2 regions of the Lysinibacillus sp. NPDC096212 genome follow, and region 2 is predicted to be linked to the other one. Evidence: riboswitches for the same ligand, from Rfam matches in the RefSeq annotation. Region 2 holds a riboswitch; the other holds the start of a gene.

Region 1 (15,272 bases), on a different contig from region 2:
AATTTAGTTCCTTCGATACAATGAATACTTACAATTAAATCTACTTCGGCTTACACTCAAAAGAATAATCACTCGTGAGATTATTATGGATTTCTAATATGACTTCTCCACCAATTTCATAGCAACCATTACTCATTAAATTTATTTCTTTAGTATTGAAATAACTATAGGTATGCGTTATAAAAGACACTCCAAATAAAGCGATAACGAAAAGCCATAAAAATCCTTTTAAATCCTTTTTTTAAAGATACTCATTTTCATCCCCTCCTTTATTTCAATTGAACCAATCTATTCCTTTACTTTTTTACGTTTAAAAGGAATATAAGTTCCAATTACTTCAAAAAAAATTCCCCTTATTCAACTAACCTACTCCGTTAGCCATCCATGTAGCGCGAAAACCAGCGCTACACCACAGAAAATGAAAGGTGATTAAGTTCTTTCATGGGAGTTCAATAAAGAATAAAAGAGCCGCATATGCAACTCAATGGTCTACAAGTAAAGCAAAAGAGCGTTAATCTACATTTCGTTAACACACTTTTATCTTCTCTTTTTTATTTAGTTAAATGTGGTTAACTCTTCTGAAATAGAATTTAAAAAATCTTTCTCAAACATAATATAGTATTTACCATCTATCATTTCCGATTTCATTCCATCACTTAAAGATAACGATTTCATAGAATTAATTTCCAATCCCATTCCCTTTTCTAACAAATGATCAATTGATGTATTGGCTTCTATTTTAGTAGTAAGTTCTTTTAATTGTGTTTGTGGGATTTCGTTTTTTGTTTTATTAATAACAGCACTAATGAGGTTTAATAGGTTTTCTTCACCTAATATTTTTCCCTCTGTAGCAGCCACTATTAATGCCACAACCTCTTCTCCATTCAAACGATTCTTCCCCTTTTTGAATTCAAATGCCTCTCTAGATATAGCTCTTACTCGAATATCTTCTGGCAAGTCGTAATCTATACCATTCACTGAATCAATTAACGTTGAAAGGGTTGAAATATCCATAACAGCATAATAATTTATTGTTAGATTAAATAGCTTAGAAACTGTTGTTCTTACATTTTCAACTCCTCCTGAACCGTGAACATAAGCAAATGTCAATTTATCATATGAAGTAGTTCCATTATTCTTATCCAATATCGGAGCATAAGTATCACGAGGGATAGACAGAACCTTAACCATCTTTTTATCTTTACTATAAGTAATTAAAAGGTTAATAGGTATTCTATTATTCTCATCTTTCACCGTAAATAGAGTGGTAAAAATCTCGTCTTCTTGTAATACTGTTCCGCTTACATCACCTCTATTATATTCTTTATTAACGTTTCCAGGGAAAATCGATGGAATAAACAAAAATATACACAAGCCTATTACTAATAAAGAAACTGTAAGTGGAGCGAATTTTTTTGAAAAAGAAACAAGAGACTTGTTTTGTGTATTATTATTCTTCTCCATTTTATAAATTTGTTCAAATACTTCATTACGGTCTTCTTTTGTAAATCTTAGTTCTTGTTCAGACGTATTATAAAATTTATCTCTTGATCGTTTATCTTCCATTAAGTTCTGCCTCCTTTATCATCGACTCTAATCTTTGTTTTGCTCTTCTCAATCTAGTTTTCACTGTATTAACTGGAATATCCAAAACTTCAGCAATTTCCTCTGTCTTTAATGAATCATAGTAGTATAGATAAACCACTTCCCGATACACTTTTGGAAGAGAAAAGATAGCATCTTTTATTTCTTCATTATTGTATTTATTGATAACTGTTTTTTCTGTTGATGGTAATATTGACTTTGCTGTTTCATTTATAAAACTTTTTACCTGTACCATTTTGTAATTCCAACTTTTCAAATAATCTTTACATTCGTTAATTGTTATACGATATAGCCAAGTTTTTATTTGTGCGTCAAATCGAAACGAATCAAGGTTTTTGTAGCATTTGATAAACGTATTTTGAACCACATCCTTAGCAATCTCTGTATCCTTCACATAAGAAAAAGCCAATCGTACCAACTCATTACCATATTCAATCATCGCTTTTTCTAAAATGAAATCTTTTTCTTCTTTGTCCAATCTACTCCCCTCCCTTTCAACCTACTTCAAATTCTGCTATTAGACGACTATCAAATCATAATAGGTTCAATTTTTAAAAAATATTTATTTTAACAAAAATTCTCTTCTAATCGGCGTGTTCAATATTTATAAATATTCCATAAAAAAGGATCCATACAATTATAGCTGAAATAAAAAACCTGTATCTTAGATTTAATCATAGATACAGGCTTATTGTTTATAATTATTCCTTATTCCATTAAACTACTGCGTTAGCCATCCATGTAGCGCCAAAACCAGCGATACACCACAGAGAATGAAAGATTATTTCGTTCTTTCATGGGAATTACATAATACTTTTTGATTGACGCTCTCAATGTGCTGAAAGAAGTTAAATTGTTTGTAGTAGTGAATGGTGTAATTTCTTTCATCCTAAGCCGGTATTCTCCTAGGAAGTTAATACTAATTGAGAGGATTTTTTTAAGGTTGCATATTCATCCAACTATCAACATGATGAATGGCAAAACCATTATAACTTTTTTTATTGGCATAATGTTGATGGACTTGTGCTAACTGTTTATTCATATAGGCTTCTCCATCATCATAGAAGGTAATATTTTTCCCTTCATCAGAGGCACCTGTTTCCACACTAATAATAATTGATTTTTTTACTTTTTTTGCATAGTTTATTTCATGTTCAACAATATTTATAATGTCTTTAGCAGCATCTCGATAAGCCATTATCGAAACACTTTCCACTTGGTCAATCACCCAATCAGCTAGTAACCCTTGTCCAAATTGGTTTTTGTATGTAATTTCGTCAAACCAAAATGGCATATCCACTTCCAATGGCAAATGTAATCGATCAGTATCCCCTTTCGCTCTAGTAAGAAGCACTTGATAGGATTCAATCGTTTTTACTTGGTTCGAGCTCCAACCACTATTTAAATACGGCTCTACGTCGAGATGAACTCCAGAAAATTGCTCTGTGGCTGCTGCATTTTCATTATATGTACGTAACCAATCAAACAGCTGATCCTGCATTTTATAGCCCTCCTTTGAAACCCAGCTTGCAGAACCATCCAACGCATATACTTTTATACCTTTTGCCATTGCTTTATCAATAAAACTTTTGTAATAGTTACTTGCTATATCACTATTAATTTGTAAATATAATTTATTAATATCTTTGCTTTCTAAAAATGAGAGTACCCCTGATTCATCTTCGACAATCTCTGTCGTATCCCATAACCAAGTAGCCTTATCTTGCATGGCCATTGCGTCTACCTTCCCCATTGTTAATCCTAGCGTACTTACAATTGTTACTATAAAAGCAATGATTGCTTTTAGTGAACGACTTACCATATATTACATCTCCATTCTATTTACCGAGGCTCATAGAACAGAACCTGGCAACCTGACAATCATGCACTACAATAGTGTTTAGACTCATGGCTTTGCGTCCTTCCCTTTCGGTGAAGTTTGCCTTTTACAGTATTTTTCTTACCTTACATAATACGATGTTAGAATGAATATGTCTGTAGGTAAAACGCATAATTTTATTGATAACTTTCAAATATGAGAATATGAAGACAGGTTATTTTTACTATATTAGAAATAAGTAATTGATGGTAGTGAAGAGGTACGTGTAGCGATTGAAGATTATGGAATGCAAAATTAGAGACAGTGATTCCTTTCGATATCTTTAACTGAAAAACAATTTGTATATAATGTAGCCTATCAATAACACTAAAACTAATACGACCGTCTCTTTCCAACCCATACCATTTAAATTTCCGCTAGTTCCCCTATTTATCCCATCGTTTAAAGATCCAGTAGGATTGTTTTTTAATTCACTTTGTTTTAAATGCTCTCTTTTTTCTTCAGGTGTTTCCGTTTTCTTTGAATTCATACGATAAATACCTCCTCAAAAACGAATTATTAAAAGATATATGCATAATTATGCTTTGTCATGCAGCTCATCGGACGTCCAAAGGAAAGCGACCTGTCGGAACGGAAATCAACGACACGTTTTGGTGATAAGCTTAATATTCGACATAGAGTATTCAGTTTCCCTTTTGGAAGCCACTTAAAAAGAAAGACAGAATCACACATTTGTAATTCTGCCTAAAATATTATCTATGAAATGTTGTCTTGAATGATTTAATCATACAATACTTTATGCCTCTACGTTTTCTTTTTCATTCTCCAGCATTTTGTGTAAATAATTTATTATTTCACGAATACCTTCTAATGAATTCACAAGTATCTTCGGGTCAACGTATGTGATCATACGATTTTCAAGATTAGCCACAGCTGTAAAGTAGCGTGTTTTTGAATAATTGACAAGTCCCATCTGCTTTAATACTGACTCATCAAAATCAAGAATTTCACGAGCTTCTGTTACAAGTAATCCATAATTCACAACATCCGTGTTCAACACTATAATCCGTGCTGTTGCAGCATTAGAAGAACGATTATATAGAATACGCTCAAAATCAAGCACAGGGACAAGCTCGCCACGAATTCTTGTGAAGCCTAGAAGATAATTAGGCAAGTGAGGAATCGGTGTTACTTGCTCTAACTTTTCAATCGAAATCGCTTGTTCCACAGGCACTGCATATTCCTCTGTACCACAAGCAAAAACTACTGCCTTTACACTTTCCATGCGTTCACATCCTCGATTTTCATGGTTATTTTTTCGCAGACTCTTTGACGATTTCAACAAGTAAATCCGCTAATTTTTCTAATTCTTCGACTGGGATTTTTTCATTTGTTGTATGAATGTCCTCATACCCAACAGAAAGATTTACTGTAGGGATGCCAAAGCCCGCAATAACATTAGCATCGGAACCTCCGCCAGAAATACCAAGCTTTGGCGTACGATCGATGTTGTGTACAGCCGCCATTGCCACTTGAACAACTTTATCTGATTCTGTTACACGGAATCCAGGATACATTAGCTTCACTTCAACTTCAGCTTTTGCACCCAATGAAGCAGCGACTTGCTCAAACGTCTCCTGCATATGCTTCGTTTGGGCATCTAGCTTCGCTTTGTCGATCGAACGAGCCTCTGCAAGAATCGTTACTTCGTCACACACAATATTTGTTGCCTGACCACCCTCAAAGCGACCAATATTTGCTGTTGTTTCTTCATCTAATCGACCTAGCTTCATTTGTGCAATACATTTGGAAGCAACCGTTATCGCTGAAATTCCTTTTTCTGGAGCAACACCAGCGTGTGCTGTTTTCCCAATTATTTTAACGGAGATTTTCGCTTGGAATGGAGCTGCTGTTACAATTCCTCCTACTTTGCCATCACTGTCTACAGCAAAGCCGTACTTCGCTTTAATTTTAGAAGGATCTAACTCTTTAGCGCCAACAAGTCCACTTTCCTCGCCAGCTGTAATAATAAATTCAATATCACCATGTTCAATATTTTGTTCTTTTAAGCGTTTAGCCATTTCAAATAATGTGGCGATACCAGCTTTGTCATCAGCACCTAAAATTGTTGTACCATCTGAAACGATATAGCCGTCTTCACGAAGAGAAGGTTTAATACCTTTCCCCGGGACAACTGTATCCATATGAGAAGTAAAATAAATTGGGTCGATATCTAATGAACCCTTTAGCGTAGCAAGTATATTACCTGCTCCATGCCCGTTACGAGTATGTGCATCATCTTGTTCTACTGTAAAACCAAGCGTTGTTAATTTGTCGATTAAAATCGGCGCAATCACTTCTTCATGTTTTGTTTCTGAATCGATTTGTACGAGCTCAAAAAACTCTTCTACTAAACGACTTGTCATGTTGTAGGACTCCCTTAGTTTACGTGTTTTTCCACGTCATAGTATATGTATTATTTTAGCACAACGATTAAAGAGTTGAAATAATTCGCTAACATGAAATACGCTATTTTATGAAGGAATAGCAATTATTTCTTAGCGTAATTATACTGACACTTCGTTTAGATAAATAGCTTGAAATCGACTACCCTCAATTTTGGGATAAAAATAAGCCTCGTATTTTGAACAAAGTTTGATCAAAATACGAGGTTTTACCTGTTTATCTCTAATCATTTTTTATAATAAAGATTTATTATTCTGGAATATGAATCTTCAACTAAAGTACCCCATTTAGTTGAACAATGGAAAGCATTAAAAAATTTTTTCCACTGTTCCGTGAATAATTCAGGTTTGAAGATATTTTTCTAATAAATTTAAAAAGTGCTCTATATCATCTTTGCTAATATCACCAATGTTGGCTACCCTAAAAGAATTTAATTGATAAAGTTTTCCAGGATATATTGTTATTCCATTAGCATAAAAATAATCATGCATTTCTTTAAAATTATACTTTTCACTTTCGGGCTCTACTATTGCTGTAATAATTTTTGAATGATGCTCGACAGGGACGAGATTTCTTAAACCAAGTCTAGAGAGGCCTTCTATTAAGGTTTCCCAACATTGAGAATATCGTTCATATCTTTCTTTCACTCCTTCTGCTTTTAATTCTACAATCGCCTGTTTTAGCGCATAGATGGTTTGCACAGGTGGAGTAAAACGCATCTGACCTGTCTCGATGAAATGGTAATATTGAGAATAAAGATTCAAGTAATAATTTGTCGGCTTTTTTGTTTTTCCTTTTTCTAGTTCGCTTTTTTTTGCTATCACAAAAGAGACTCCTGCCATTCCTTGAAGGTTTTTATTGGAACTAGCTGCCAAATAACTTATTTTCATTTTACTCATATTAATAGGAATAGCCGCAAACGAACTCATTGCATCAACCATCATATTAATCCCATTTTCTTCACAAATGAAGCCAATCGATTCTATATCGTTTAATAATCCCGTTGTTGTTTCATTATGCACGACAGCTAGAAAGGAAACTTTTCGCGGAATTGTTTGAATGAATGAATGTAACTGATCTAATTTAATCGGTTGATCGGGTGGACTTAAAAACTCAATCCAATCCAGCTGATAAGCTTCTGCAATTTCACACATTCTTTTCCCATAGGCTCCATTATTAATGATTACTAAAACCCCATCAGTCATAACTGAACTCAAGATTGACTCTACAGCAGCAGTACCTGAACCACCGAATAAAACGGTTGTATATTGATTCTCTTCTGAAACTAAACTAGTAATTTCAGAAGTAACAAATTGCAATAATTGGCTGAAGTCATCTTCACGAGGGCAAATATCAGGTACCACTTGTGCGTATTTAACCGTATCTGTTGTAGTAGCAGGTCCAGGATTCAGTAATATATTTCTTTTAATATTCTTCACGGTACTCCTCCCTTTAATTTTATTACATTTCTATACGCGGTTCGGATTATCTCCCTCCAACTAAGTTTTAGTACGGTAAAGAGGCTTCTTATAGGCAAGTTCAACCTGCTAATATTCATTTTCAGAACAATTATTTAATAAATCTCTGTAGACGAGTTTTAACTTCACTCGGAGTAACTTTTGGGCGTCCTAGATTCTGTTTAGATCCCTTTGAGATTTTCAAATAAATAAAAGTCAGCCCTTTTGTCATTTTCCATTCTTGAATACACCTTTCAAGTTCATGTAAATTATGGATATAGTATGACTTTTCATAACCGCAATCTGCAGCAATATTGACAAAATTAACATTGTGAGAAATGGTATTTTGTCCCCCAGTTGAATCGTGAACTTGATTATCTAAAAGAATGTGGAGCATATTTTCAGGTTGATAGTAGCCGTTTGTAGATAAGCTCCCCATCCGCATAAGGAGGGAACCATCTCCATCAATAACAACTACATCTATATCTTTTCGAGTATAGGCTAAGCCTAAGCCTAAAGAACCGACACAACCCATGGAACCAACCATATATAGATTATTATCAGAATCCTCAACCTCATATAGTTCTCTTCCTGTTTTACCAGTTGTGGCCATTAATACTGTTTTCATATCTTTGATTCCATTTATCACTTTTAAAGTTTCAAAACGACTTGGCAGTTCATCTAAGTCAGTTTTTTCACTTTTTTTCATATTTTTATGATTAAGACGTTGCTCTATCTTCAATTTCTCACTATTAAATGTTTCTTTTTTCACTACAAAAAAGAATGGTTGATTTGCTTCAATCCACTCGTTAGCTTCTTCAAGCTGTCTCTTTGCCTCACTTTCATCAGGAGATAAGAACTGCCATTTTATTTGCATGAGATCTAATAGTTGTGTCGTAATTTGTCCCATTAATTCATGCTGCGGTTCATCATTCAATCCGGGTTCTCCACGTAGACTAACAAACCCAAGTATAGGTATTTGGAAGGGGTAGTTTAAGGAAGTCAAAGGAGAAATACAATTGGTTAGACCGGAGTTTTGCATTAAAACAACGGATTTCCTCCCCCCAAGGTATGCTCCTGAAGCAATGGCTACAGCATCACCTTCGTTGGCTGCAGCAATATATTCACACTCATTTATGGAATAGTTAATAAGATTCTTTAAAAATGAACATGGGACCCCACTGTAAAAATCAAAACCAAGTCTTTTAAGCTCATTTCCAAATTCGTTTGTATTTAACATACCATCACTCCGTTCCGGGTTGTGATTGGTTATTAGTTGACGGCAAATATTTTATTTCCGCTTTTTGAAGCTCCTCAGCATTTTGGAGTCTAAAAATCTCTTGCACACTTACAATCGATTTTTCTACTTGAATGAGACTTTCATCTTTTAGGATTTGTTTGGAGATGTTCTGCATAGCAGTGATCGATGCTCTTAAGTTATGGTTAGCCCAGATTGCAGTACTTATTCCTACTTTTCTGAATTCATTAGTTGGGGTTGTATAATATTTTGTTGGCACAATAACCACTGGATGCCTTCCCCTCCATTCTTTCATAAATGCTTCAATTTCTTTAAAATCTGACTTTTTACTATGCACAAGAATTGCATCGGCGCCTGCCTTCCTGTAGGCTTCCGCACGTTTAAGGGCTTCATCTAATCCTAAGCCTGCAATAAAAGCCTCGACTCTAGCTACAACCATAAAGTCTTCATCCTCTTGAGTATCTTTCATTGCTTTTATTTTCCCGCAAAATTCTTCAATCGATGCGAGAGGTTGTGTTTCTCCATTAATAAATGAGTTCGTTTTTGGAAAAATTTTATCCTCGATACAGACTCCAGCAATATTCAATTGCTCTAGTTTTCTAACTAACCTCCGAGCATTATTAAAATTCCCATATCCTGTATCCCCATCTAATAGGATGGGAATTGTTGTCGTATCACTCATAAATTCAAGTATATCTAATACCTGCGTCCATGATGCTTCATTATTATCTCTTACACCCAATGATCCTGATATCGATAGACCACTCGCCCAAATCCCTTTAAAACCGACTTCTTCTACAATTTTTGCGGAAAGACCGTTATGTGCTTCCATTAAAAACTCCAGTTTGTCTGAATATATTATTTCTTTTAATTTCGTTGTTTTTTTCAATATATTCCCTCTCCTTACTCGACATGTCATATTATCATATGGCTAAAAGTAAAGATTTGTAGGGCAGTTACATTAGAAACTAATACTTTTGAAATCAAAAAATGAATGTATAGAGAACAATCATAACGCTACTTATCTAGTGTAGTAAATTTAATATGGGACTCTAGCAGAAAGATGGGAGAGAATAATTGCGTTACCAAGTCCTACCCACCCATGCAAGATAAATCTATTTCCATACAATACAGTAATCACCATAAGTAGAGAGGACTACCCTATTTATACAAAAGAAATAAAAATACCTTACGAAATGAGGCGAATTTATTGAAAAACGCACTAGGAAAATGGGAACAATTCTTACTTTTAAATCAAAATTCTTTAACAACTAACTTCATTCCACAATCAACACTTTATAGTCTAGAAAACCTAATTTATTTATTAAATAGCTATGAGTATGTTTATGTGAAACATGATAGCACTGGACAAGGTAGAGCAATTTATAAAGTCTACAAAAGAAAAGATGGACAGTATTGTTTTAACGGATTTAACATGCAAGGTGAAGAAATAAATAAGTGTTTGGCAACAATTGAGGATTTCCATCAAGTTCTACATCCATATGAGAAACACGATAGATTAAGCGGAATTTATATTATACAGGAGGGGGTCATGAGTCTTACCCCCGATGGGCATTCTATATCCATTCGTGTTCATGTTCAAAATCTAAAGGGAGAATGGATAATTGGTGGGATTTACGGAAGGATCGCAACTGAGGATCATGGGATTGTCAATTCAAATCGGGGTTCTCAAGTAATACCGATTGATGAATTATTATCAGATTATATGATGATGGATAATACAGAGAAAGATAAAACAATAGATTCTCTAAAAGAAAATTCAATTTTAGCATCTGAAGTAATAGCATCCCACTTTCCTTGTAGAGAATATGGCATTGATTTCGGGATAAATCTTGAAGGCGAAACTATATTATTTGAAGTAAATACAACGCCAAGCATAAGTAGTTTTGCCAAAATTGATAGGGCGATCTGGAAGAAAATTATTGAAATTAGGAAAATGCAAAATGAAGGCGAAGTTTGAAATGTAGTTATTTTTCATGTTAGTCACCAGCATATTTCTATTCAATAGACATACATCAAACAATTACTTTCCCTACTATATTTATAGAAAAAAAGAAACTTAATTGCACCGTTATTTGTGAACGTTTAGGAATTTACCTTTTTAAAAAAATGGATTATGGTTGGGTAGGCTACACTTGGTTAGACAGCTCTTATAGGGACTAGTACACTAAAAAGACTACCCAAAGAAGTCTGTCAAAAATGAGACGAGAACATAAAACCTAAAAAGCAGATTTTAAGTTATAAATGGTGAAACTTTATGAAAATGACAAGTCTCGTACAGACATTGCCAGAGAATCAACAAGTTCATTGATTTGGCGAAGTATATTATCCTTTGGCACAACAATATCGTAGATCGCCATATATGGACCTAAATTAAGGGTTTCTTGATTTGAAATCATCGGGGGCACCACCTGCACATTAATTCTTTTATTATAAAGGAAAGCGTGACTAAAATAATAGAGTGATACATTGCGTTGTTTGGAGAAGCATCGCTCGACTCCTGCGGGAAAGCGAGACAGACGAGACCCCGCACGAAGCGAAGCGTAGGAGGAGGCTCGGCGCTCGCCCGCGGAAAGCGAGCGGAATGCTTCGGAAAACAACAGTAGAGTCACAGTGCCAAATGAAAAAAGCGAGGTATTCAACGATTTAATCGTTGAATACCTCGCAATGTGAGAAGATATGGACTTTTTCAGTGCCCTCAAAAAGAGGGGAACTCTTTTCACAGGTTACTTAATATCTACGTTTTGAAAGATCGCTTCTTTTTCTTTATGTAGAGACTGCAAATAGTCATCCGCCTTATTATGTTTATCCTGTAGACGCAAGATCGTATTATGTACATCATCTTGTACACGAGAAACCTGCTCTCTTGCGGTAGATATTTTAGAATGGACAGACCAAGCTGAAAAAATATCATCAAAGAAATAGTCCGCAAATTTTACAAATCCATCTGTTTCAACTGCTAATGATTTCGTTGACATATCTTGCACATCCAGTAGTTCGTTTTGGAAGCGCTGTAATGCAATTTGAGCATTATGAAGATAATTTTCGGACTCATCAAGTGCATCATGCTTTAAATGTGTAGCAATGAGACCTCCACCAAAAAACGTATCCCACGCTGAATAACCACTTGCAGAATGCAAGGACTCTGCAGCTTGTCCAAGCTTAGTAAGTGCTGCTTCACCAGCTTCTTCTGCTTCTTTTATCTCTATAATAAGTTGTTTCGTTAACATTTCTTCATGCGCTAATTGTTCAAGCCTTTTTGCCTGTTCAGGTTCATGTATTTGGAAGTAGCCTTTCTTTTTAGCATTTAATTGCCTTAAAGCTTCTTGCAACTCTTGTTCATTTATTTGAGTAAGTTTAGTGTTTATTTGTCGTAAATCATCTGTCAAATCAAGTTCCATCTTCTTTGCTTCATTTATTTTTAATTCAAGAATAGCTGCTTCATCAATTTTTTCAGTACGTAGCTCATCTCGTTGCCCTGTCCACGTACGAATCATATTCATAAAAGAAAAACCTTCTAACTTATCGAGTTTCAAACGAATTTGATTGAGTGCTTTAGAATGTTTGTAAATTTCCTGTTGTGCACGCTCGATTTGCCTTTCAATTAAATCCTTTTGTTCACTTAACCTACTAGCAGTTCTTAATTGTGCATGAATCATTTCTTGCTCTTTTTGTAATTGTTTCCATTCCATTTATCTCAACTCCTCTTACATATATGTACGGATGAAACGTGGATATGTTTCAATTATCTGTAATTTTTAATAGATCTTTTATTATCGAAAATTAGTTCAAGTCAAAAAGAAAAGCCTAGTAATCCTCATGGATACTAGGCTTGTACATTTTTATAGAGGAATGTTTCCGTGCTTTTTATCTGGACGTGTTTCATGTTTGTTCGATAACATATCTAGCCCTTGAATTAGCTTAATACGTGTATCACGTGGGTCGATAACATCGTCTACCATACCACGAGATGCTGCCACGTATGGGTTTGCGAACTTTTCTTTATATTCTTCAATTTTCGCTGCACGTGTTGCTTCTGGATCTTCTGATTTTGCAATTTCACGCGCGAAGATAATGTTAGCTGCACCTGCTGCACCCATAACAGCAATTTCTGCGTTAGGCCAAGCAAATACTAAGTCTGCCCCAATTGATTTAGAGTTAAGAGCAACGTACGCACCACCATATGCTTTACGCAGAATCACTGTAATTTTTGGTACAGTTGCTTCTGAATATGCATAAAGGATTTTCGCTCCGTGACGAATGATACCGCCATGCTCTTGTTTAACGCCTGGGAAGAAACCAGAAACGTCTTCAAATGTGATAATTGGTATATTGTAAGCATCACAAGTACGAATGAAACGAGCAGCCTTGTCTGAAGAGTCAATGTCTAACCCACCAGCTAATACTTTAGGTTGGTTACATACAAGACCAACTGATTCACCAGCAATTCGCGCAAAACCAACTACTACGTTTTTTGCAAATTCTGCATGAACTTCCATAAATGAGCCTTCGTCCACTATTTGCTCGACTACTTTACGTACATCATAAGGACGAGTTGTTTCGATCGGTACAGTATCCACGATTTCCGGACGATAGTCATCACCCTCTGGACGTGCTTGACGAGGAGCTTTTTCTTTATTATTTTGTGGTAAGTAGCTTAATAGTTTTTTAATTTGATCAATAGCTTCTTCTTCAGATGGTGCGCGGAAGTGTGCATTACCACTTACAGCGTTGTTTACTTTTGAACCACCTAAATCTTCAGCAGAGATTTTTTCACCTGTTACTGTTTCAATAACTTTCGGTCCTGTAATAAACATTTGAGATGTTTTATCAACCATTAGAATGAAGTCTGTAATTGCTGGAGAATATACCGCTCCACCAGCACATGGTCCCATGATAACTGAGATTTGAGGAATTACCCCAGAGTAGATTGCATTACGATAGAAAATATGACCATAACCATCAAGTGAAAGTACACCCTCTTGAATACGAGCGCCACCTGAATCATTAACACCGATAAATGGTGTACCATTTTTTGCGGCTAAATCCATCACTGTTGCCATTTTTTTGGCGTGCATTTCACCAAGTGCTCCACCAAATACTGTGAAATCTTGAGAGAATAAGTATACTGGACGTCCATTAATTTTACCGAAACCAGTTACTACACCATCACCAGGACCTTCCATCTTGTCCATGCCAAAGTCTACTGTACGGTGTGTAATGAATGGGTTGATCTCGAAAAATGTACCTTCGTCTAGTAATAATTCAATACGCTCACGAGCAGTTAATTTGCCTTTATCATGTTGCTTCTCGATGCGCTCATAGCCGCCACCAAGTTCAATTACTGTCTTACGGTCATACAAGTCATTAATTTTGTCGAACATATCCATACTGATCACTTATCCCCTTTTCCACTTTTATCGCATAATTCATATAACACACCGAAAGATGATTTCGGATGCATGAAAGCAACTTCTGCACCACCAGCACCTGGTCCTGGCTCTTCAGATAAAAGGCGGACGCCTTTTTCACGAAGCTCAGCCATACGCTCACGAATACCTGTTACACCGAAAGCTACATGGTGAATACCTTCTCCACGTTTTTCGATGTATCCGTGAATAGTACTTTTTTCACTCATCGGTTCTAATAACTCAATTTTTACATTACCCGCGTCAATGAATGCAACACGAACCTGTTGAGATTCTACCTCTTCCACTTTCAGCAGCTTTAAGCCTAAAGTTTCTGTATAATATGTAATGCGTTCATCAAGATCACGCACTGCAATCCCAATATGATCTACTCTCTCCATGGTGACATCTCCTTCTGTTATGGTACATAATCTATTTTACAGACTTTTTCGTCAAAACTCTACTACTTGAGAAATTTTTCAGATTTGATAAACTATTTATAAGAAAAGAAGGAGCGAACGAGCATATGAGTAATAAAAAATTTCAAAAAATCGTCGTTTATACGATGGTTGCAATCATGGTAATTTCATCTCTAGCATTCGGCTTATCAATGTTTGTGTAATGAAAAGCTAGGCGTCCGCATTACTGCGGGCGCTCTTTCTTTACCTTTATCCCCTTGAAAGACTGCTTAATTTCTAAATATCGATCCATTTCCTCTAGAAATTGATAGAGTGCTGCTTGTGCTAGAAATTGCTCATGATTTTTTGGCAAAGGTAATTGGGCGAAATCTAGCTTTACTTGCTCTAACTTCTCCCTAAAATGACTAGCCGTATTTCCTGAATGAACATGCTCACCGAGGTCTTGTAAAAAGTCAGCGACGATCACTGCCTCTTGTACTATAACAGGAAGTGCCGTTATTTTTGGAAGAACCCTATCGATAATTTCTAGCTGCTGTTCACGCATATCAAAATACACGTAGTAGTCATTTTCACGTCTCGTAAAATGATTTTCAACATCTTTAAACGCTAGGGATTTCGCACTATTTAATGCTTTTATCGCGTCTATAATTTCCTGCCCATCCCACAATGTATCGCCTTCTCTTAAATAGTTGGCAATTTCTAAAAAAATCTTACTGTAAAGTTCCTCAATTTTAACTCGATAGTAATTTAATTCCTTTTGAATGTCTGGCATATACATATTTATAGCTATTCCTGTAC
Region 2 (15,272 bases):
TCCAATTACAGCAGTTTAAAATTTAAAGTTCGGTTCGGATTCTTAATTTGGAGAACGTGGCGTGTTGGGTCTCTAACGGAGATTTCTTTGGTACCCCGAGTACTTTGGAGCGGTACCTGATTACTTCTTTGGCTCACCCGAGCACTTTGGAGTGTTACCTGACCACTGCTCTGGCTCACCAGAGCAGTTCGGAGTGATACCGGATTACTTCTTTCGCTCACCCGAGCACTTCGAGACGATACCTGATCACTTCTCACGCTCACCCGATCACTTTAAGATGATACCTGATCATTACTCTAGATTATCCTAAAAGCTAAAAAGCTATCTCGACATTACGTTCGAGATAGCTTTCTTTACTACATATTAGTTTATTGCCACTGTCTAATTGGTACCCTTTCAAGCTCATAGCGTTTGATAATAACACTGATCTTCTGAAACCATTCCTCACATAACTCTAACGCTTCTTGATACTCATCCTCTTCTCTTGAAATAGGCTCACCGTTATCTAGAAAAACATATTCTAGAATAGGATCAGATAAGTTATCAGCTACAATCTTCAACGTCAATTGAGTCACAGTGTTATCCTCAGGGTCCTCTTCATCGGATTCCTCTTCTTCTATATCCAGATCTTCACCAAGTAATGAACCACTTATTAAACTATTGCTAGTCCTAGCAATATACATTTCGTCCTCTACTATAGCAACTTCATATATTTTATTGAATGAGATTTCTTTTTTAATCAAATCTTCTTCTAAATCTTCTCTACTTACGAGAAAAAGTGTATTTGTAGGTTCATTTAGTAATAAAGCGTTTAAACAATCATTTGAGATAATGCAATGCGTATGAGGGATAGCCATAAGCTCCTCCTCACTTGCCTCTTTCATTTCATTTAATCTATTGTTATAGATATATCGTTCTTTAACATATCGAATAATTCCTGCTATTAATACTCCTAAACCAATTAAAAAATAGACGTTGCTAAAGATAGCCGTTTCGACTAACTTTGCTAGTAATAAATAGATCATTCCTAGAAATACAAGAAAAAAGGTTTTCATCCATATCCCACCCTCAAAAAGATAATCGATAGGTTTATTTCATCCATGTTAATAGAAATTTTATTCTAACGATTATCTTTTCATTCTTAATTTCTGTGGGAAATATCTGTGTTTTTAGCGTCTACATCAAACTTTGAAACGGATTTTTCCAGTTCTTCTGCCATTTTGTTCAGTTTTAAAATAGAATGGAGGATATCTTGATTGTAGCTTTCTTGCTCCATCGTACGCTCTACAACACTTTCTGTTGCCTTTGCAGCCTTATTAGCTAGCATCGTTGTTTCCATAACGCCTGCTGTAATCTCCTCAGAAAATGCGGACATTTCTTCTGAGGTTACAGAAACTTGTTTGGTATGAGATACTACGCCCTGAATAGATTGGAGAATACTTTCAAATGATTTTCCAGCTTCTTCAACAGCTTGTAAACCATCTTCTACATTTCCTGTTACAACATTCATCGTTTGCACCGTTAAGCTCGTATCCTCATTTATTTTGGAAATCAAATTTGATATACTATTCGCTGATTTTTCTGATTGCTCCGCGAGCTTTCTAACTTCTTCAGCTACTACGGCAAAGCCCTTTCCAGATTCACCAGCTCTAGCTGCTTCAATCGCAGCATTTAATGCAAGTAGATTAGTTTGTGAAGCAATATCACAGAAGTGAGCTTCAGGGAGCCCACTTCTCCAAAGGTGGGAGGAATGAAGTGCTCTTTTCTTTTTAGAACATATGTTTATATTGTATATTGTAAATGTTTCTATTTTTATTTATAAATAATTATTAATTTGAATGTTCCTTTAATTCCTCTTTACTGCCTACATTGTCTAAAGTCTTATCTTTTTCAATTTTATGCATCTCGAGAACATGTTGCGAAGGTGGAATAATCAAACTTACAATAACAATTGTAATACCTGTAATCACAACGCCTGAGAAAACAGGTGCTTGCCACAGTTCATTTAACAAACCTAAAAATCCTTTTGATTGGATTGTAAGACTAGGCACATGTGTTAAAGATGTAATAGTGTAATAAACTAACCCGACAGTTATACTAGCCCAAACTGCAGGTGTACTTACTCGCTTCCAAAACGGCCCTAAAACGATTGGCCAGAAAATCGTCACGAAGACAATATCCCATGCCAAATATGCTAAATCAATTACTTTCTGGAAGCTGACCGCTAAAACTAAGCCTAGCAAAGCGCTTAAAATAATAATAAGTCTTGAAAATCTTAATAGTTTTTTAGGATCTGGGTTACGATTAATAAAGTCTAAATAAATGTTTTTTGTGATAATTCCTGAAGTCGCAACATAACACGCGGCTACAGTAGACATCCCCATCGCTGCCATTGCTGTTAAAAAGATGGCTGCTAATAATGGAGGGAAATATCCTTGAGCAAAGGCAAGCATTAACGTCTCTGGGTTTGTACTATTAGGATAAATCGTTTTGAACGCTTCTCCTAACATACCCGGAATCCAGCTGATCGCGATAATAATAGTTCCAGCTATAATCATACTGCGCTGTGCTACTTTTGGACTTTTAGCCGCGGCTACCCTTTGTCCTAAGTCCACTGCCGGAATATCACCAAGTGCTAACACAAGATATAGCGTCCAAAACTCTGCTCCAGCCTTATTGAAGAGTTCACTAATATTCCACCACTCCGGGTTAAATGTTACATCAGGGTAATAGAATAAGATAAAAATTGTGATCCCTACTATCCCCGCTACTGCAAGTGCTCCCTGAACAATTTCCGTATAGGCTACAGCCCATAAGCCACCAATAACAGAATATAGGGCTGTTAATGATACAAAGAGTAATGCTGCTGGAACGAAATCAATTTGCAACAGCTGCTGAATGATATACGTGCCTCCAACTGTTAACGCCGCTGCATTAAAGACACCGAAGGCAATCGCCATGACGACGCCTGTATAAGCACCTAGCTTTTTGCTACCATATCTTAATCCATAGTAGTCTGCTAATGTCCAGCCTTTTAATCTACGTAAAGGCTTCGTCCAAATGAGTGCTCCAAGAATCATACAAGTCCCTAAACCGCCCATTGTCGCTGAACCTTCAAAGCCGCCACTTGTGTAGCCAGAGCCTACTGCTGCAAAGAAGAATGGGGCTGCTAATAAGGCCGCCACTAGACTTCCTGTGACAACAGATAAAGGCATGCTCCACCCAGCAACAATTAAATCCTCTGCAGTATTAACTCGTTTGTATCCTTTATACCCAATGTAATAAATAAAAATTAAGTATAAGCTAAAGATGATTATATTTAACATTGTATTGCTCCTTAGTTTTTCACATTAACCGTTCATAACGACTCCGCCATTAGGCGTTAACACTTGACCTGTATAGAAATTCGCATTTTCTGAAGCTAAAAATAACACAGTCTTTGCGATTTCCTCTGGTTGAGCTAATCGTTTTAACGGATATTTAGCAGACTCTTCCTCTACATAATTCTCTCCGAATTCCTTTAGGATGTCTGTAAATGTACCACTAGGAGCTACTGCATTGACTAGTATTGAAGGTGCTAACTCTCGTGCCAAAGCCTTCGTAAATGCATTAATGCCACCCTTTGCAGCAGAATAATGCGTAAATTCCTCACAACCTAAACTACCAATATCAGAAGAAATATTAATAATTTTTCCGTTGTTTCGTTCTTTCATTCTTTTTGCTGCTTCTCGACAATTGTAGAAGCAACCATATAGATGAACTTTAATCATTTTATCCCACTGCTCATCTGTTAAATCCGTAATACTTGAAGCCTGTGCGAAACCAGCGTTATTGACAAGAATATCAATATCACCTAACTGTTTGTCCAAATATTGATACATAGCTTGAACTTGCTGTGAATTCGATACATCTGCATTAAATTTTATAGCCTGTACACCAAACTTTTCTGCTTGTGCACGAACCTCTTCTGCCTCGTTATCATCACCAATATAATTGATACATACATTGGCTCCTTGCTCGGCAAAGCCTAAAGCAATGGCTTTGCCGATTCCTTTACTTGAACCCGTAATTAGTACATTTTTTCCTTTAAAATTAATTTCCATTATTGACCGTTCTCCAATTTGAATTTTGCTACAAGTACCTGTAATTCTTCTGCTGTTTTTCCTAATGAAGAAGATGCCTCTTTCACCTCTTGCATGGTCGTCAATTGCTCTTGTGTTGCATTTGACACATTCGCTGAGAATTCAGATGACTGCCCCGCAGATTGCTTAATATTATTAACAGATGCTGCTACCTCCTCCGAAGAAGCTGAAATTTGTTGAGATGCAGCTGAAATTTCACGTATCTGACTTGCAACTTCTCCTGATGAAGTGAGAATTTCTTTAAAGATTTCTCCTACTTCGTTTGTAAACTCCATACCAGCCTTTACATCTTCTTTCCCTTTTTCCATAACCGTGATAGAGGCGTTAGAATCAGCTTGAATAGTACTAATTAAATTGTATATTTCCGTTGCAGATTGAGATGATTGTTCCGCTAATCGTCTAACCTCATCAGCGACAACCGCGAAGCCTTTCCCATGCTCTCCAGCTCTAGCAGCTTCGATTGCCGCATTCAATGCTAGTAGATTTGTTTGATCTGCTATGGCTGTAATAAGATTTACGATATCGCTAATTTTTTTCGTATTGATATGTAATCCGTTTATTGTTGTACCGATTTGTTCAACAGAATCATTAATCAACTCCATTTGTGCAATGACTTGCTGAACAACATGATTTCCACGTTCTGAAGCTTGCGAAGCAGAAATAGATGATTCAGCGGCCGTATTAGCAGAGTCAGCAATTTGCTGGATGCCTGTCGCTGTTTCTTCCATAGCAGCAGCTGTTTCCTCAGTCATTACCATTGAAGCCTCAGCGTTTTGCGTGATTTGTCCCATGTCTTGAGCAATAGTTGTTGAGCTGTTATATGTTTCCGCTGCATTAACAGTTAGCTGATTAGCAGCAGAAGAAACGTTGTCAGATGTATTTCTAATATTTAAAATGATATGTTGTAAATTCGAAACCATCGTATTAATAGATTTAGATAAATTTCCGATTTCGTCCTTCGTTATTTCTAAATCTACATTTACTAATTCCCCATTCGCTACTTGATTTGCAGCGTTCACTACTTTCTTAAGTGGTTTTAATAGACGATCAATAATTATGTAGAGTAAAACTAATAGAAGTAAAATTCCAATAACAGCTATAACAATTTGTTTTATGACACTTGTTTTAATGATGGTATTTATGTAGTCCGCGGAATAATCGATACCTAATAACGCAATAAGCTTGCCATTGTCATCTTTAATAGGGGTAAACACAGTTCGCCATGAACCATAAGGATCTTCGAAAATATCAGTTACAGCAGTGCTATTATTTTTAATTGCCAATTTAGCTGTTTTTACATGTTCATCTGCTAAATCAGTAAAGATTTCACCCGCTTCATAGACATCATTCAAATTAGATGTATAGCCGATCGGGTTAACGCCACCTGCGTCCTTCACATCCCAAATATAGCTCCAACTCATAATACCTTGTTCTTCTTGGATCTTATCGAGTTGCTTTTGAATTTTCTTAAATTCAGCATTAGTCTCTCCCTTTTCAGTCAATAAATCTTTAACCTCATTACTATCAAGATTCATAGCTGTCAATAAACCAACACTTTTCAACTCTTGTTCTAAATCAACAGACATTCGATTGTTTAATTCTCTAATACTTTGCGTAGTAATAATAGCAATTAGAAGCAAAACAATAATAGAAACCGTTAGTAAAAGTTTGTTTTTTAATGAAACATTTTTAAACAACTTCATGATTATTACTTCCTCCTTTATCGTATTTTTGGCAAAAAAAAGAACCTATTTCAAAAGAAACAGGCATCAAAGAATATGACTAGCAATATATGTACTTAACTAGTACTCCTTTGCAGCTCAGCCATCCTAGTATTTATTACCTTAGATCTGTAGCTTTGCGTCTCTACCTTTCAGTAGATTTGCCCATCTTTTTCCTCCTCAAATTAACACAATGGGTAAAAGTAGTCAATGTTACCAGTTGAAAAACCACATAATATTTACTATTTTACTATTACAATAAAATGAACAATATTACATAATTTTCTCGGCTCATCCGCAATTCTCTTCAGAGAAATTAAAAACAGCTACAACGCAATATTGTAGCTGCTACTATAATTTTAAATAATCAATTACCCCTAAATGATTATTCAAATTAAAGATATATCTATTTTAGTGTCATGTATAAGACTGACGGTATAAATGATAAAGCAAACATACAGGAATACCACATAGATGTACGGCGTAATGAAAAACGAACTTGTTTCTTTTCTGCATAAAAAATGTCTAACATCACTGAAGCAACAACAAGTGGGATCGTAACACATGCGAAAGCAACTAATAAAATGTTTAAACCAAACATAAAAGCACCCCTCTGTTCGTGAACATTTATTTTTCCTCTTTGTGACAACTTTATGTCAATTTCAGTGTACACAATTTCGTCACAAACTGTCAACTACATTCAACTAAGAAAAACGTGCTTTTTGCAGAATATTTTTATCGCAATAGAGATTTTATGTAAAACCTTTCACAAAAAAAGCAACTGCAAAATTGCGGTTGCTTTTTTAATCATTAATTCATTGATTCTTTATCAAATTTTACACTTGACAATTCACAGGAGACGTTTTTAATCTCTATATTTATCTGTAAGCCCTCTTAAGAAATTTCTCACAAAGCGATCGCCACATTCTTTATAGTTACGATGACTTGGATTTCTTAAAATGGCACCTAATTCACCTTTTGAAACGCTAACGCCCCCATCATATAAAATATCGAGCATCTCCTCACTCGTTAAGGCTAACGCAATCTTCACTTTCTTTAATAGCATATTATTAGGGCTTTCTTTTCCTGAAACAGGTAGTGGGCCTTCTGGTTGACCAGACTTAGACTTTTGCGGACCTCGTTTAAATGTAATAAATCCATTTAAAAAAGCCTCTACCATTTTATTATTACATTTAATGTATTCTTCTGGTGCTTCTTCCTCATCATAAACTTTAATAAGCATGTTCAATACTTCTTCCTTCGTATAGTCCATGCCACCTAGCTGAAAAATTTTAACCATATCTGTATTTTTGATATCTAATGCATATCTTAAACGGATTAAAATATCATTGTTCGTCATTTTTAAAAAACCTCCATTTTAACTGTAAAAGCGCTTCTAATAATCCTATCCAAATTGAAGCATTACTTTATTATAGCAGAGACATTCACAATTTTAGTTAGCTTTCCAAAAGTTACTTTACTATAGTATTTAGAATGTGCATTTTATTTTTTAACATGTATGATTAGCTAACTCTCGACCATTCTAATCACAAGGAGGTGAGATAAATGGCTAATCGTAGTTCAAATAAGCTTCTAGTTCCCGGTGTACATGAAGCCGTTAATCAATTGAAATATGAAATCGCACAAGAATTTAATGTACAATTAGGGCCAGAAGCCTCTTCTCGTGCAAACGGTTCAGTCGGAGGAGAAATAACAAAACGCCTCGTAGAAATGGCTGAAAAACGTTCAAAAGGTTTATTATAATAATAATTCAAAAAGAACGAATCCCTTTTTTAAAATTGGAATTCGTTCTTTCAATTTTAATTATTAAATTTCAACCGGTTGTAAAGCCTCTCTTGCCCCTTTTTTAAGAGTTAGCATCACGATAAAGGAAATGCAATATAAGGCTGCTAAATAGATCATTACGACCGTCATATCATAACTTTGAAGAATATAGCCGACAAAGATCGGTGAAAATCCTCCAATTGCTCTACCGAAGTTAAAAATCGTGTTTGTTGCTGTACTTCGAATTTGCACCGGATAGAAGCTACTAATTAAAGCTCCATACCCTGCGAACATGCCGTTTGAGAAAAAGCCAACAATTGCACCACCGATTAAAATTGCGACACTTCCTGTGGCATAGGAGTATAAAAACACAGCACATGCTGAAGCAAGTAAAAAGAAACCAAAAGCACGCTTTGCTCCAAATCGGTCCATAAATCGTCCGAATGTTAGCATCCCGATAATCATGCCAACTGCTGTACTAATTGTCCAAAGTGCCGAGCTTGAAACGGATAGACCTTGAGATTTTTGCAACATAGATGGCAACCAAATCATTAAGCCATTGTAACCAGCAATTTGAACAGTTGCCATAACGATTAATGAGATTGTCGTCATCGAAGTTCGAGGCGTTTCAAATAGCTGCACCAACTTACCTTTTTCATGTTGCTTATCGATTTTTTTATTTCTCTGAGCAGCTACCCACTCTGGTGATTCCTCAAGATTTTTTCGCACAATGAATGCGAAGATGACAGGTAACACACCAACAAAGAATAAAGCTCTCCATCCTAAAGTCGGAAGTATAACGGCACTTAGTAACGCTGCTAAAATAACTCCGTATTGAGCGCCTACACTAACATATGAAGAAGCTCTTCCTTGCTTATTCTTCGGCCAAGCCTCGGCAACAAGCGCTATACCAATGCCGTATTCACCCCCTGCACCAAGACCAGCAATAAATCTATACATATAAATTTGTTCAATATTTGTTGCTAATCCAGTTAAAGCTGTACCAAGCGCAAACAACAAGACGGTATAAGTAAACACTTTTACTCGCCCATACTTATCAGCTAAAACTCCAAAAATAATGCCGCCTAACAGCATGCCAATATTCGTTACGGAAGAAATCAGTCCACCCGTTGCAAAATCAATGTTAAATTCCGAAATAATCATTGTCATCGCAAAGGAAATAAACATAATGTCCATCCCTTCCAACGTTAAACCAGCTACTGACGCTACCACTGTTTTCTTACGATAATCCATTCTTACAATCCTCCAGTTTTTTAAAATCTCTTTTAGCCTATTTGAGGGAATGGATTACACAATTCTTGTCCATTCTCTTTTGAAGCCTCACGGGACTTCCTTTAAAAGAGGTATAATTGGCAAAATAAAAAGCCCTTCTGTCACAGAGGACAAAAAGGGCATGCGAAAACAAAGATATTGTTAGCTTAAAAAATATCATGTAGCCCTTTTCAGCCTCTCTGGACCGTATTAAAGGAAATTTATTTCGTTCATTTATATCGTTCTACATTCTATAAGATTATTATCGAAAAAGCAATGTTTTATAGTAGAAAAAATCACCTTATCCCTTAGAAAGTAGCGATAAAATGATTTTTTTATGCTTCATTTTCCCTGTGATAGATGAGAAAACATCTTCCTCCTTGTATATAGATAAAATCCTATTTGAATGATAAGGTAAATTCCTGAAATGCTAAAGAACTGCCATAGTATTTCTGGATTCCTTATGACACCGCCAACATCATTTGCCATAGAAATAACATATAGAAAGGCTAAGCCCATGCCTGCTAGTGTTGGGATAAAGAATATGATCTTCATCTCCCTTGATATCATTCGCTTTACTTCTGTTGCAGTAATCCCTATATTATAAAGTTTTTGATACTTTACTTGTTCTTTATCGATCTCTGAAAAAAGATTTAAATACACTAAAATAAAGGACCCAAAAAAGAAGATAATACTCAAAAAAGTCATGACAAAGAATAACATACCATTAGAATGGATATTACGATAATGGCCTCCTATTTTAGAGGCAATTTTGAATGGGTTCTCTTGTGATACATTCTTTCCTCTAACATCTACAATTGATGGGGTCTTTTCATTATTATATCTTTCCTCTAAGCCTTTAACAGCCTTTGTTGTCTCTTTCCAGCTGACAACGTTAATTAAATGGAGATTCGATGCGAAACCATGTACATTCGCTTTAAGAAACTCGAATTCGGAATTACTGACAATGATAAAATCGGAAACACCCAAAAGAGAATTAATATTACTTTCAATAATAGATTTTTTTAGTGAATAAGTGATATTGCCTTTTCTACTTGGGATTGTCCACTCTAGAATATCTTCATTCGCATCCCCTGCATACTCTGGTTCTACATTCAAATAGTGAAGATATTCTCGTCCTTGTAATATTACCTCTCTAGAAGTTAATGCATTAAAATGATCCACTGACATTATGTTATAAAGGTTATACCAACCATCGTACGTTTTATCATAGTAAGAATATAATGGAATCACTATATGCTTTTGAACAGGATTTTCTTTATTATTTAATACTGCATCGAATTCTCCTATAGACAAATTATCTTTCGTTTCCGGTTGGAGAAATGCTATATCAAAAGGATTTTGATTCAACACTTCCTTTTCATTTAACGTATACGTGGTTAATATGATAGTACTGTACAGAATGGTTATCATAATCATCATTGTCACCATCATTAAAATAGAGGTGAACTGCTTAAATTTATAGTCTATACTCGTCAATAACAATAATTGTCGATAAAAAAATTCATTATTTTGTTTCGCTAGCTCTATAAAAAAACTCATAAACTGAGAAAGACAAAGATATAAACCTACAGTTGTTATGGTAAACCAAATATATAGAAATTCACCAGCATGTGGACCAATATACGTGATAAAAAGCCCCAGAACTGATCCAATAATCAATATAAGTCCAAACACTCCAAGCTTCGGACTTTTTAATTTAATTGATTCTGCAACCTTATTGCTTTTTAAGCTTTGTATAAGATTTCGATTCAAAATAAGATAAAGTGATTTACCAATCGCAAAAAAGTAGATGATGATGAAAGTGATAATAGGAAAGTAAAGCATCTTGCTATTTAACTGAAAAGCAATTTCCTCTAAGCCTACACTATTCATAAGAAGTAAAAAGAATAGCCGCGAAAATACGCCCCCTGACAGAAGCCCGATAACTATAGAAAGAAAAGCAATAATGGCATTCTCTAATAGTAATAGTTTGCTAATATCGCGATTGGTCATCCCTAACGTTATGAATAGCCCAAACTCGCTTTTTCTTCTTTTGATAAAAGTACCATGTGCATATGTAATGAAAAATATCATAAAAACGATCAAAGCAATTGCAGGTACATTCAACACATAATCCAGAGATTCTAGCTTTTTAACTTGTTCGATTTGCTTATTGAAATAGAGGGTGGAAAACATAAAGAAAAACATAACGACAAAGCTATTACAGACCAAGTATAAAAGATATTTTTTATAATGTACCTTTGCCATTTTCCATACAACTTGCTTAAATGTCATGGGCTCTTCCCCCTAAGACAGCTAGATTATCAATGATTTGATTGAGAAATTCTTTCTTATTGCCCTTTTTCACAATGTAAGAATGAATAAAGCCATCTTTTATAAAGACTACTTTTTGACAATAACTAGCTGCAAAGACATCATGGGTCACAAGAAGAATGGTTGCCTCAAGCTCTTGGACGATCTTTTCAAAGCATTCCATAATTATTTCTGATGTTTTCGAATCCAAATTTCCTGTTGGTTCATCGGCAAATATAATACTAGGCTCGTTAACTAGTGCTCTACTAACAGCCGTACGCTGCCCCTGTCCACCCGATATGTTATAGGGATATTTATTCAAGATCGTATCAATACCAAAAAGCTTAGATAGGTTTTGTACCTTCTCCTCCATTTCAGCCGCGCCTTTCTTTTCCAGAATCATTGGCAACATAATGTTTTCTTTTACCGTTAAGCTATCTAAAAGGTTAAACTCTTGGAAGACGAATCCTAATTGTTGTCGGCGAAATAAAGCTAATTCATCAGCGCTCATTTCACTTATAGCTTTGCCTTCGATTGTAACTTCACCAGAGGTTGGCTTATCTATCCCACTTAATATGTTAAGTAATGTTGTTTTTCCGCTCCCGGAAGGTCCCATAATGGCAACAAACTCACCTTTCTTCATTGATAAGCTTATTCCTCCCAGTGCTGTCGTGGAACCTTCTTCTAGTGATTCTCCGTATATTTTAACTATATTTCTCGCATCTAAAATAACCATTGTTCTTCCCCCTAGGAAATCGTTATTAAATACCATTCTAAGTCTCAAGTGGACGTACAAAAATTCGATTCACTAAAAAAACCTTACAACTCTGTAAGGTTTGGTTATGCTTGAGACAAATGATTTTCTGCTGCTTGCCATCGAATCGTTACAGTTGTACCTCTCGACACTTCAGATTGTATGGCAATCGTTTGTCCAAGCTTGTCTGCTATTTTTTTACTAATATAAAGTCCTATACCTGTGGAATTGGGCATTTTCCTTCCATTTTCTCCTGTAAAAAATGGTTGAAATACTCTATCCACATCGTAAGAAGGCATACCAATCCCTTCATCAATAATGGATAATGTGATGTACTCCCCGAGACGTTCAATCTTGAAAATAAGCTGTTTCTTCCCGCTTTTTAAGCTAGAATATTTAATAGCATTGGAAACAATCTGGTCCAATAAAATTTCGTTCCATTTTACATCAGTAACTACAAAGGCTTCTTCTTCATCAAATTCAATTACCGGAAATATAGAATGGGAAATACATTCCCTTTTTCGCCCATTAATGACTTTTCGCAAAGTAGTAAGTAAATCAACTGCATTTATGTCCAAATCCGTTTCAAAGCTTTCCATTCTCACCATCGTTAACGCTTGCTCTATTGAAGTATGTATTCGTTTGTTTTCTCGCTGAATTTTTTCAAAAAGGACAGTAGCATCCTCTGTTTTTTCTTTACTAATGATCAGTTCTATTATAGAAACAGGCGTTTTTAAAAAGTGCATCCAATGGGATAAAAAATATAGACTTTCATTTTTCTGTTCCTTCATTGTATTGTATTTGCGAGTGTGTTCACTTATATTTTTCTGTAGCAATTGATAAAACGCCTTCTGTTCCTCTGAATGTGGTTGTAATTCAACAAATTGCCCCCTCAACATAAGCTCAATGGCTTTGTTCGTTTGATAGTAGTTAAGCCAATCTATTACTAAATACACAGTTAATAAAAATAATCCTATCGATAATGGATAAAAAATTTCATCATTTGCCGGCTCATTTAGATGAAAAAAGGTCATAACGCAAACCATATTTATTAAATAAAATATGATTAGTCGGAACCTATCTTTTAAAAATTTTATTAAAATATGCTTTAACATTGCGAACCCCTCGTAGAATTAGAATGGTGAAACATATACCCTACTCCTCTTTTGCTCTTGATTACTTCAGCATATCCTAATTCAGATAGTATATGCTTTATTCTCGTCATATTAACAGTTAATGTATTGTCCTCTACGAATGTAATTGAGTCCCACACTTCCTCAATTAGCTCTTCTCTTGAAACAAATGAATTCCTATTATCTATTAATTTTTTCATTAATTTATATTCATTTTTACTAAGGTTAATCTTTTTCTCACGGAAAGTTAAAACAAGTGTATCGGCATTAATACATAGCTGACCAACACACGTAAGTTTTTGTTCTTTTGCTGCATATTCTCCATAAACTCTTCTAGTCGTCGCTTTCACCTTTGATTGCAACATGTCAAACGTAAATGGTTTCGTAATATAGTCATCAGCCCCAAGTTCAATAGCCATAATCTGATCTAGTTCTTGATTACGAGCAGAAATAATTAAGATTGGTACATTCGACTGCTTACGAAAAGCTCTACATAAATAATAGCCATCATAATAAGGTAAATTAATATCTAATAAAACTAAATCAGGATTAATTTTCGTAAACTCATCCTCTATATTCAAAAAGTCTTCAGGCTGTACAACAGTATACCCATAGCGCTCCAAGTTTTCTTGAATAAGCGCACTTAATTCATTATCGTCTTCAATAAGCATAAGTTTGTACATAGTTAATTCTCCTTTTGGGAAGTGGGTAACAGCTATTTTAGAAAGAGTTATTTAAAGAATCATGCTTAGGAGCACTAAACACCATGTTACATATAATACCATTTTATAATATATAATGTATAAATGTATCGATACGGGGAACTCGCATAGCTAACCTTCTAAACTGCAAAATCCCAACTACTGAAAGGGGGGGTTATTTTGAGCCATTCATCAACAGAAAATTTCATACGTAACTTTGAAAATGGAGACATGCCTTTACTTGGCGAGTTGTACCGATCCGTAACAGCAAAAGAAAATGCAACATTTTGGTGGGTCGGGGATGAAGATAATTGGAGTAACGTTTATTGTGCATTTGAAGATGGGGAAATGGTCGCTAAGGGGCAAGTGAGCATCATTAACGTTGTACCTCCTGGTCGTTCAAAAGAGAATAATCACTCCATATACGTTAATCTTAAAACCATTTCTGAAAGAGAACATGACATTGCTCTGCTCGACAAAGTCTATCAATATCTTTTCACAAGAGCAAAGCAATTAAAGGAAACTTTGCCTAAAGAATATGGAACAATACTTTGTGTTGGTAACGATTCGGAAGAAACAGCAAACAATCAGTTTTTTATCCAAAAAGGATACCTCCCTCTGAATAGTTTGTATAGTATGAATCGAGATTTGAATGAACCGATTCCTGAGTTCAAACTTCAGGAGGAGTTTCAATTCTCACACTGGAGCATGGAGACATCTAGCGAGGAAAGAGATTACCTTGATATAGAAGCTGAAATTTGGCCTGACGCTCCACTTGGTCTTAATAGGTTACCTGAATACAAGAATAACAAGCTATGGACATCCATGGTCATACGTCAAACAGACACTATTGTTGGCGGACTGATGGCATGGCAAGAAGAAGACTACGGTGTAATAGAGGACGTTTTTGTCCGTGTACCATGGAGGAAGCGCGGCATTGCCCAGTATTTGCTTACACAAGCTTTGAAATATCTTAAGTCACATCAGCTACAAAAAGCTACTCTCATGGTACTAACTACAAATAAATCCGCCTTATCTCTATACGAATCAGTTGGCTTTTATACGGATACAGAAGAGATAAGATACTTTACAAAACTGAATTAGGCAACAAAAAAGAGGGGTTCATTGCCCCTCTTGTCTATTTACCGTCCTTCGTCAATCAACATTGTTTGATTCGAAGTTATCAAGCAATGCACGTACTTCATCTGTTGATTTCGTGTTCATCAATTGATTTCTTAATTCACCAGCTCCACGGAATCCTTTAACATAAATTTTGAAAAAACGATGAAGCCCTGTGATGGAACGTGGTAGTTCTTCCGCATATTGATCTTGAAGATCCAGCTGCAGTCTTAAAAGATCAAGGTACTCTTTACTGCTATGCTCTCTTGGCTCCTTTTCAAAAGCAAAAGGATTTTTAAAAATACCTCGCCCGATCATAACGCCATCAA

Evidence for each region. Region 2 has a riboswitch for cyclic di-GMP ahead of ACIQ7T_RS15445 (methyl-accepting chemotaxis protein). Riboswitches for the same ligand answer to the same signal wherever they lie in the genome.
Region 1: it holds a riboswitch for cyclic di-GMP, as region 2 does, so the genes downstream of both, ACIQ7T_RS24000 (amidase) here and ACIQ7T_RS15445 (methyl-accepting chemotaxis protein) in region 2, are expected to answer to the same signal.

Annotation. Positions count from the first base shown of each region.
Region 1 is NZ_JBIWFQ010000033.1:46,189-61,460, reverse strand. It holds gene ACIQ7T_RS24010 (LCP family protein) at 556-1,566, opposite strand; gene ACIQ7T_RS24005 (sigma-70 family RNA polymerase sigma factor) at 1,556-2,083, opposite strand; gene ACIQ7T_RS24000 (amidase) at 2,543-3,427, opposite strand; cyclic di-GMP riboswitch class I at 3,471-3,559, opposite strand; gene ACIQ7T_RS23995 (DUF6366 family protein) at 3,768-3,974, opposite strand; gene ACIQ7T_RS23990 (chemotaxis protein CheW) at 4,242-4,730, opposite strand; gene ACIQ7T_RS23985 (M20/M25/M40 family metallo-hydrolase) at 4,756-5,871, opposite strand; gene ACIQ7T_RS23980 (2-aminoethylphosphonate aminotransferase) at 6,253-7,350, opposite strand; gene aepY (phosphonopyruvate decarboxylase) at 7,481-8,608, opposite strand; gene aepX (phosphoenolpyruvate mutase) at 8,613-9,515, opposite strand; gene ACIQ7T_RS23965 (YheC/YheD family protein) at 9,837-10,607, shown strand; gene ACIQ7T_RS23960 (hypothetical protein) at 10,903-11,046, opposite strand; gene ACIQ7T_RS23955 (hypothetical protein) at 11,374-12,339, opposite strand; gene ACIQ7T_RS23950 (acyl-CoA carboxylase subunit beta) at 12,490-14,037, opposite strand; gene mce (methylmalonyl-CoA epimerase) at 14,043-14,456, opposite strand; gene prli42 (stressosome-associated protein Prli42) at 14,582-14,677, shown strand; gene ACIQ7T_RS23935 (aromatic acid exporter family protein) at 14,698-15,272, opposite strand, start outside.
Region 2 is NZ_JBIWFQ010000015.1:39,839-55,110, reverse strand. It holds gene ACIQ7T_RS15470 (methyl-accepting chemotaxis protein) at 1-26, shown strand, start outside; gene ACIQ7T_RS15465 (hypothetical protein) at 369-1,055, opposite strand; partial or broken gene ACIQ7T_RS15460 (methyl-accepting chemotaxis protein) at 1,142-1,705, opposite strand; gene ACIQ7T_RS15455 (sodium:solute symporter family protein) at 1,830-3,326, opposite strand; gene ACIQ7T_RS15450 (SDR family NAD(P)-dependent oxidoreductase) at 3,351-4,103, opposite strand; gene ACIQ7T_RS15445 (methyl-accepting chemotaxis protein) at 4,103-5,845, opposite strand; cyclic di-GMP riboswitch class I at 5,954-6,039, opposite strand; gene ACIQ7T_RS15440 (hypothetical protein) at 6,270-6,464, opposite strand; gene ACIQ7T_RS15435 (YehS family protein) at 6,729-7,223, opposite strand; gene ACIQ7T_RS15430 (alpha/beta-type small acid-soluble spore protein) at 7,430-7,627, shown strand; gene ACIQ7T_RS15425 (MFS transporter) at 7,691-8,902, opposite strand; gene ACIQ7T_RS15420 (FtsX-like permease family protein) at 9,263-11,218, opposite strand; gene ACIQ7T_RS15415 (ABC transporter ATP-binding protein) at 11,208-11,972, opposite strand; gene ACIQ7T_RS15410 (sensor histidine kinase) at 12,077-13,105, opposite strand; gene ACIQ7T_RS15405 (response regulator transcription factor) at 13,099-13,806, opposite strand; gene ACIQ7T_RS15400 (GNAT family N-acetyltransferase) at 14,005-14,928, shown strand; gene ACIQ7T_RS15395 (tRNA dihydrouridine synthase) at 14,980-15,272, opposite strand, start outside.